Regions from separate parts of the Streptomyces sp. LaBMicrA B280 genome, predicted to be linked through region 2. Evidence: predicted binding sites of a transcription regulator. Region 2 holds the regulator's gene; the other holds the start of a gene.
The links. The regulator HrcA, encoded in region 2, represses chaperone genes, less so after heat shock. The targets are predictions, from matches to a motif close to TTNGCACTCNGNNNNNCNGAGTGCNAA.

Region 1 (4,513 bases), on a different contig from region 2:
TGGTCAAGGCCGACAACCTGGCCCGCGAGCTCGGCGTCACCGGCGGTCTGTACGTCAAGGACGACTCCGGCAACCCGACCCACTCCTTCAAGGACCGGGTCGTCGCCCAGGCCCTGGAGGCGGCCCGCGCCTTCGGCTTCACCACCCTGTCCTGCTCCTCCACCGGCAACCTGGCCGGTGCCGTCGGCGCCGCCGCCGCCCGCGCCGGGCTGCGCTCCTGCGTGTTCATCCCGCACGACCTGGAGCAGGGCAAGGTCGTCATGGCCGCGGTCTACGGCGGTGAGCTGGTCGGCATCGAGGGCAACTACGACGATGTGAACCGCTTTTGCTCCGAGCTGATCGGCGACCCGGCCGGCGAGGGCTGGGGCTTCGTCAACGTGAATCTGCGGCCGTACTACGCCGAGGGCTCCAAGACCCTGGCGTACGAGATCTGCGAGCAGCTCGGCTGGCAGCTGCCGGACCAGATCGTGGTCCCGATCGCCTCCGGCTCCCAGCTCACCAAGATCGACAAGGGGCTCCGGGAGCTGATCGAGCTGGGGTTGGTCGAGGACCGGCCGTACAAGATCTTCGGCGCCCAGGCCGAGGGCTGCTCGCCGGTGTCGACGGCCTACAAGGCGGGCCACGACGTGGTCCGGCCCCAGAAGCCGGACACCATCGCCAAGTCCCTCGCCATCGGCAACCCGGCCGACGGCCCCTACGTCCTGGACATCGCCCGGCGCACCGGCGGCGCGGTGGAGGACGTGACGGACGAGCAGGTGGTGGCCGCGATCAAGCTGCTGGCCCGCACCGAGGGCATCTTCGCCGAGACGGCGGGCGGCGTGACCGTCGGCGTCACGCGGAAGCTGATCGAGAGCGGGGCGCTCGACCCGGCGAAGACCACCGTCGTCCTCAACACCGGCGACGGTTTGAAGACCCTCGACGCGGTGGCCGGCACCGGCCTGACCGCCACCATCCGCCCGAACCTGGACTCCTTCCGAGAGGCTGGCCTCGCATGAGCGTGACCGTTCGCATCCCCACCATCCTGCGCACCTACACCGGCGGACAGGCCGAGGTCGCCGCCGAGGGCACCACCCTCGGCGAGGTCATCGAGGACCTGGAGAAGAACCACACCGGCATCGCCGCCCGCGTTCTGGACGACCAGGGCAAGCTGCGCCGGTTCGTGAACGTCTACGTCAATGACGACGACGTCCGTTTCGAGCAGGGCCTTCAGACCTCCACCCCGGACGGCGCGGGGGTCTCCATCATCCCGGCGGTGGCCGGCGGCTGCTGACCGGATGATCGATCATTACCTTAGGTAATGACGGTCACCAAAAGTGCATCGGATTGCCCTCTCCGTGAGAGAAGCGGAGGGGGCAATTCTGCGTGATTGAGCGCGGTACAGTTGGGGAACGCGCCCTCCGGTGATCGAGGGTAAGCCCTCGATTCTCTTCCGCGGGCCCGATAAGAAGTAGCCAAAATGCACGGGCTTTCCGCGGCTTTTGTGTCTTTTACGGGGCCCGACTTGCCCTGCATTCGGATGAATTCTCCCCACATTCCGGATCGTTCGCGTCCAGAATTCTCGTCCAATTGACCTGTTGCAGACGGCAGTTGGACAGATACATTCAGCCGCGGTCGACGCGTTCCGGCGCACGCCCCCGACACATCGGGGGGCGAGGTCTGACCCGGGTCCGCGAAGTGCGGATCTGTGCAAGGGCCAGTAATAGGGGAGTTAGGCATGGCTCAGGGCACCGTCAAGTGGTTCAACGCGGAGAAGGGGTACGGCTTCATCGCGGTCGACGGTGGTGCGGACGTCTTCGTCCATTACAGCGCCATTCAGATGGACGGCTACCGCACCCTGGAGGAGGGCCAGCGAGTCGAGTTCGAGATCTCGCAGGGCCAGAAGGGTCCGCAGGCCGACATGGTTCGCGTCGCCGTCTGAACGTTTCTCCACCGAAGGGCCCGCACCTCGCACAGGGTGCGGGCCCTTCGGCGTGCCCGGGTCCGGGCCCCGCGCGTGTTCGCCTCCGGCTGACCCGGCCGCCGAGGTGGCCCGAGGAGGGCCAAGGCGCTTGCACTCGACCATGCCGAGTGCTAATCATTGCGTTAGCACTCTGAAGGTGAGAGTGACAACGAAGGACCGGGTCGGTGAGGTCCGCAGGCCATGTGGGGCAAGGAACCACAGGCCGGCGAACCGTCCGTCGCGGGCGCGGGCGCGGTCCGAAGGAATCACCCCCAGTCCTGGAGGGACCACTTCACATGGCCAAGATCATCGCGTTCGACGAGGAGGCGCGGCGCGGCCTCGAGCGCGGCATGAACCAGCTCGCGGACGCCGTCAAGGTGACGCTCGGCCCCAAGGGTCGCAACGTCGTCCTCGAGAAGAAGTGGGGCGCCCCCACGATCACCAACGATGGTGTCTCCATCGCCAAGGAGATCGAGCTCGAGGACCCGTACGAGAAGATCGGCGCCGAGCTGGTCAAGGAAGTCGCCAAGAAGACGGACGACGTCGCCGGTGACGGTACGACCACCGCGACCGTGCTCGCCCAGGCCCTGGTCAAGGAAGGCCTGCGCAACGTCGCCGCCGGTGCCAACCCGATGGCCCTGAAGCGCGGTATCGAGAAGGCCGTCGAGGCCGTCTCCGCCGCCCTGCTGGAGCAGGCGAAGGACGTCGAGACCAAGGAGCAGATCGCCTCCACCGCGTCCATCTCCGCCGCCGACACCCAGATCGGCGAGCTGATCGCCGAGGCGATGGACAAGGTCGGCAAGGAAGGCGTCATCACCGTCGAGGAGAGCAACACCTTCGGTCTGGAGCTCGAGCTCACCGAGGGCATGCGCTTCGACAAGGGCTACATCTCCGCCTACTTCGCCACCGACATGGAGCGCATGGAGGCGTCGCTCGAGGACCCGTACATCCTCATCGCGAACTCCAAGATCGGCTCCGTCAAGGACCTGCTCCCGCTCCTGGAGAAGGTCATGCAGTCGGGCAAGCCGCTGCTGATCATCGCCGAGGACGTCGAGGGCGAGGCCCTGTCGACCCTGGTCGTCAACAAGATCCGCGGCACCTTCAAGTCCGTCGCCGTCAAGGCCCCGGGCTTCGGCGACCGCCGCAAGGCCATGCTCGGCGACATCGCCATCCTCACGGGCGGCGAGGTCATCTCCGAGGAGGTCGGCCTCAAGCTGGAGAACGCGACCCTGGACCTCCTGGGCCGCGCCCGCAAGGTCGTCATCACCAAGGACGAGACCACCATCGTCGACGGTGCCGGCTCCTCCGACCAGGTCAACGGCCGGGTGAACCAGATCCGCGCCGAGATCGAGAACAGCGACTCGGACTACGACCGCGAGAAGCTCCAGGAGCGCCTGGCCAAGCTCGCGGGCGGCGTCGCGGTCATCAAGGCCGGTGCCGCCACCGAGGTGGAGCTCAAGGAGCGCAAGCACCGCATCGAGGACGCCGTGCGCAACGCCAAGGCGGCCGTCGAGGAGGGCATCGTCGCCGGTGGTGGCGTGGCCCTGCTCCAGGCCTCCCAGGTCTTCGAGAAGCTGGAGCTCGAGGGTGACGAGGCGACCGGCGCCAACGCCGTGCGCATCGCCCTGGAGGCCCCGCTGAAGCAGATCGCCGTCAACGCCGGCCTCGAGGGCGGTGTCGTGGTGGAGAAGGTGCGCAACCTGACCCCGGGCCACGGCCTGAACGCCGCGACCGGCGAGTACGTCGACCTGGTCGCCGAGGGCATCATCGACCCGGCGAAGGTGACCCGTTCCGCGCTGCAGAACGCCGCCTCCATCGCCGCGCTGTTCCTCACCACCGAGGCCGTCATCGCCGACAAGCCGGAGAAGGCCGCCGCGGCCGCTCCGGGCGGCATGCCGGGCGGTGACATGGACTTCTGATCGGCCTCTGGTTGATCAACGTCCTTACCGAGGGCGGTACTTCCTGTCTGGGACAGGGGGTGCCGCCCTCGGGCTTTTCCCGGGCTTTCGCCCCGCCCGGGCGTGTCCGGCGTCACAGACGACCGCTTCCGGGTCCGGGAATGCTGACCTCTGTACAGCGGCTTACTTAAGCAGCTACAACAATGCGCATTCACATACCGCTCGGTTAGCAGCCTTCTGAGGAGCCCCCACGTGACCGTCGACACGCCGCCCGCCCCCCGCGCGGCCCAGGTACTCTCCCGGCCCATCACGCTCAACGGCCTCACCGTCCCCAACCGGATCGCGATGGCGCCGATGACCCGGATGTTCTCCCCGGGCGGCATCCCCGGCGAGAACGTGCGCTCGTACTACGCCCGCCGCGCCGCCGCGGGCGTCGGCCTGATCGTCACCGAGGGCACCTACGTCGGCCATGACTCGGCCGGTCAGAGCGACCGGGTGCCGCGGTTCCACGGCGAGGAGCAGCTGGCGGGCTGGGCGAAGGTCGCCGAGGACGTGCACGCGGCGGGCGGCACCATCGTGCCGCAGCTGTGGCACATCGGCATGGTCCGCAAGGACGGCGACGCCCCCTTCCCGGCTGCCCCCGCGATGGGCCCCTCCGGCCTGGTCACCGCGGGCG
Region 2 (4,513 bases):
CCAGGCGGCCTCGCCCGCGAGCTGATGGGCGTAGACCTCGACCGCGCCGCTCTCCGCATACTCGGGCTGCGGCATGAACACATTCACGCCGAAGGGCCGGTCGGTGAGGCTCCGCAGCCGCTTGATCTCCTGGTACACGCCGTCGGCCGTCTTGTACCCGGCGGCCAGGAACCCGAGCCCACCGGCCTCGGACACGGCGGCGGCGAGCTCCGGGCCGGAGACGCCGCCCGCCATGGGGGCCTGCACGATCGGGTGAGGGAGAAGATCGGTCAGTGCGGAGGACATGACCGCATGGTGTCACGTCCCCCGAACAAGTCCGAATCGGGTGTCACGATCGGCATATTCCCCTACGCGCCCGGTCAGAGGCGGTGACGGCCACCGGTCGAAGGCGTCGACGGCCTCCGGTCGGAGGCCGTCGCGACACCCGTCGCGGCCGGCGGTCAGCGCCCGTTGAACGCGTCCTTCAGCCGCGAGAACAGCCCCTGCTGGCCCGGCTGGAACTGCCCCTGCGGACGCTCCTCGCCGCGCAGCTTGGACAGCTCGCGCAGCAGCCGCTCCTGCTCGGCGTCGAGCTTCGTCGGCGTCTGCACCTCGACATGCACGATCAGATCGCCCCGGCCGCCGCCCCGCAGATGCGTGACACCGCGGCCGTGCAGCGGGATCGACTGCCCGGACTGCGTGCCGGGCCGGATGTCGATCTCCTCCAGGCCGTCCAGCGTCTCCAGCGGCACCTTGGTGCCGAGGGCCGCCGCGGTCATCGGGATGGTGACCGTGCAGTGCAGATCGTCGCCGCGGCGCTGGAACCGCGCGTGCGGCAGCTCGTGGATCTCGACGTACAGGTCACCGGCCGGACCGCCGCCGGGGCCGACCTCGCCCTCGCCTGCCAGCTGGATCCGGGTGCCGTTGTCGACACCGGCCGGGATCTTCACGGTCAGCGTGCGCCGCGAGCGGACCCGGCCGTCACCGGCGCACTCCGGGCAGGGCGTGGGGACCACGGTCCCGAAGCCCTGGCACTGGGGGCACGGCCGCGAGGTCATGACCTGGCCCAGGAAGGACCGGGTGACCTGCGAGACCTCACCGCGGCCGCGGCACATGTCACAGGTCTGCGCCGAGGTGCCCGGCGCCGCGCCCTCGCCGTTGCAGGTGTTGCAGACGATCGCGGTGTCCACCTGGATCTCCTTGGTCGTCCCGAAGGCCGCCTCGTCCAGTTCCACCTCGATCCGGATCATCGCGTCCTGGCCGCGCCGGGTGCGCGAGCGCGGCCCGCGCTGCGACGCCGTGCCGAAGAACGCGTCCATGATGTCGGAGAAGTTGCCGAAGCCACCGGCCCCGAAGCCGCCCGCGCCGGCGCCGCCGGACTGCGAGAGGGGGTCCCCGCCGAGGTCGTAGACCTGCTTCTTCTGCGGATCCGACAGCACCTCGTAAGCGGCGTTGATCTCCTTGAACCGCTCCTGGGTCTTCGGATCCGGGTTGACGTCCGGGTGCAGCTCGCGCGCGAGCCGACGGAACGCCTTCTTGATCTCATCCTGCGACGCGTCGCGGCGCACGCCGAGAACGGCGTAGTAGTCCGTGGCCACTTACGACTCCGCCAGGATCTGTCCGACGTACCGTGCCACTGCGCGTACCGCTCCCATCGTTCCCGGGTAGTCCATGCGGGTCGGTCCGACCACGCCGAGCTTGGCAACCGCCTCGCCGCCCGAACCGTAGCCCACCGACACCACGGAGGTGGAGTTGAGTCCCTCATGGGCGATCTCGTGCCCGATGCGCACGGTCATGCCCGGATCCTTCGCCTCGCCGAGGAGCTTGAGGAGCACGACCTGCTCCTCAAGGGCCTCCAGGACGGGCCGGATCGTGAGGGGAAAATCATGTCCGAAGCGGGTGAGATTGGCGGTGCCGCCGATCATCAACCGCTCCTCGTTCTCCTCGACCAGTGTCTCCAGAAGGGTGGAGAGCACTGTGGAGACCGTACCGCGATCCTCGTGTTCGAAGGCGTCCGGCAGGTCCTCGACCAGCTGCGGCACATCCGCGAACCGCCGTCCCGCGACCCGGCTGTTGAGCCGCGCGCGCAGATCCGCGAGGGATGCCTCACCGAACGGCGCCGGGCAGTCGACCATCCGCTGCTCGACCCGGCCGGTGTCCGTGATCAGCACGAGCATCACGCGCGCCGGGGCGAGCGCGAGCAGTTCCACGTGCCGCACGGTGGACCGGGTCAGGGACGGGTACTGCACGACGGCGACCTGCCGGGTCAGCTGCGCGAGCAGCCGCACCGTGCGCGCCACGACGTCGTCCAGGTCGACGGCGCCGTCCAGGAAGTTCTGGATCGCGCGGCGCTCGGGCGCGGTCATCGGCTTGACGCCCGCGAGCTTGTCGACGAACAGCCGGTAGCCCTTGTCGGTGGGGATGCGCCCGGCGCTGGTGTGCGGCTGCGCGATGTACCCCTCGTCCTCCAGGGCCGACATGTCATTGCGGACGGTCGCCGGGGACACGCCGAGGTTGTGCCGCTCGGTCAGGGCCTTGGAGCCGACCGGCTCCTCGGTGCCGACATAGTCCTGGACGATGGCGCGCAGCACCTGAAGTCTGCGTTCACTCAGCATCGGCGCGCACCTCCAGCACGTCGTCCCCTCACTCGCGCGGTCGTCCCTCGGATGTCCGTCTTGGCACTCTTCGCATGCGAGTGCCAGCGTTCCCCGGTCAGTGTACGGCCGTGGGGTACGCATCGGGCAAGGTCGGTGCCCGCGCGACCCCGGCCCCGGTTAGCGTCGCGGTATGACGGTGACTTGGGAAGAGCACGGATGGGAGCGGATCACCGCCGGGGTGGGGCGGTGCCGGCTGCCGGGCTGGGACTGCACGGCGGGGCTGGTCCTGGGCGCGGGCAGGGCGCTGATGGTGGACGCCGGGTCGAGCCTGGCGGAGGGGGCCCGGCTGCGGTCCTCGGCCGAGGCGCTCGCCGGTGGACGTGTGACCCATCTCGCGCTGACCCATGTCCATTTCGACCATGTCTTCGGGGCACCGGCCTTCGCGGGGGCCGCGGTGTACGCGGCGGTGGGGGCGGACGGGGTGTTCCGCCGCGGCCGGGACGAGCTGCGGCACGACGCCGTCCACCACGGGCTCCCGGCGGACGAGGCCGAGGAGGCGGCGCTGGCGCTGGTGCCGCCCCGGCAGCTGGTCTCCGGGGAGCGGACCCTGGACCTGGGCGGCGGCCGCCAGGCGCTGCTGGCCAACGTGGGCCCCGGGCACACCGCCCATGACCTGGTGATCCTGGTGCCGGGCGAGCCGGAGGTGGTGTTCTGCGGGGACCTGGTGGAGGAGTCCGGCGAGCCCCAGGCGGGCCCGGACGCCGTACCGTCGCGCTGGCCGGACGCGCTGGACCGGCTGCTGGCGCTGGGCGGCGAGGACGCGCTGTACGTGCCCGGTCACGGCGCGGTGGTCGACGCGGCCTTCGTACGACGCCAACGGGACGCGCTGGCCGCGCGGTTCGGCGTGTCGTAGGCACGCGCCCGCCGCTTCTCCTATCGTCATCCGAATGCGCCCACCCGTCTCCCACCACCGCCCTTCCAACGAGGGCCCTTCGGGCCCGCGCTCCCGCCAGTACTCCGCCGACCTGACCCCTCCCTGGAAGAAGCCCCGGCCGGTGCCCGAGGTACCCGCCGCCCCGGGTCTGGTCGTGGAGGAGCCCGGCACCGGGTTCTGCGGGGCGGTGATCCGCTGCGAGGCGGGCACGGTGACGCTGGAGGACCGCTTCGGCAAGCACCGGGTGTTCCCGCTGGAGCCGCGCGGCTTCCTGCTGGAGGGCCGGGCGGTGACCCTCGTACGGCCTTCCACAGAACCGGCGCGCCCCACCCGCACCGCCTCCGGTTCCGTCGCCGTCCCCGCTGCCCGCGCCCGTGTGGCCCGGGCCGGCCGCATCTATGTGGAGGGCCGGCACGACGCCGAGCTGGTCGAGAAGGTCTGGGGCGACGACCTGCGCGTCGAGGGTGTGGTCGTGGAGTACCTGGAGGGCGTGGACCACCTCCCCTCGATCGTCACCGACTTCGGCCCGGGCCCCGACGCCCGCCTCGGCGTCCTCGTGGACCACCTCGTGCCGGGCTCGAAGGAGTTCCATATCGCCCGGTCGGTGACCAGCGAGCACGCGCTGGTGGTGGGCCATCCGTACATCGACATCTGGGAAGCGGTGAAACCCGCGTCCCTGGACATCCCGGAGTGGCCCCGGGTGCCGCGCGGCCAGGACTGGAAGACGGGCGTGTGCCGCGCCCTGGGCTGGCCCTCGGACAACACCGGCGCGGTGTGGCAGGCGATCCTGAAGCGCGTGCACTCCTACAAGGACCTGGAACCGGAACTGCTGGGGCGGGTGGAGGAGCTGATCGACTTCGTCACGGGTAGCGGTGGGGCCTGACGTCGGGGAGGGTGCCGAACTCGCTGGTGTCCAGTTCGACTCCGAGGGCCTCCAGCCGGACCGGGTCCCCGAATTTGGTGACGTGCTGGCTCAGATAGTTGGCGTCGTCCCCCTGCCCTG

Region 1: the regulator HrcA is predicted to act here: its motif matches at 2,048-2,074, upstream of groL (chaperonin GroEL).

The regions. Positions count from the first base shown of each region.
Region 1 covers NZ_JBMJCT010000011.1:357,105-361,617, reverse strand. Annotated here, with positions in the region: gene thrC (threonine synthase) at 1-995, shown strand, start outside; gene ACLF5H_RS11895 (MoaD/ThiS family protein) at 992-1,270, shown strand; gene ACLF5H_RS11890 (cold-shock protein) at 1,715-1,918, shown strand; gene groL (chaperonin GroEL) at 2,236-3,858, shown strand; gene ACLF5H_RS11880 (NADH:flavin oxidoreductase) at 4,090-4,513, shown strand, end outside.
Region 2 covers NZ_JBMJCT010000005.1:181,845-186,357, forward strand. Annotated here, with positions in the region: gene ACLF5H_RS05370 (nitronate monooxygenase) at 1-285, opposite strand, end outside; gene dnaJ (molecular chaperone DnaJ) at 441-1,577, opposite strand; gene hrcA (heat-inducible transcriptional repressor HrcA) at 1,578-2,594, opposite strand; gene ACLF5H_RS05385 (MBL fold metallo-hydrolase) at 2,767-3,489, shown strand; gene ACLF5H_RS05390 (DUF3097 domain-containing protein) at 3,524-4,393, shown strand; gene ACLF5H_RS05395 (Uma2 family endonuclease) at 4,371-4,513, opposite strand, start outside.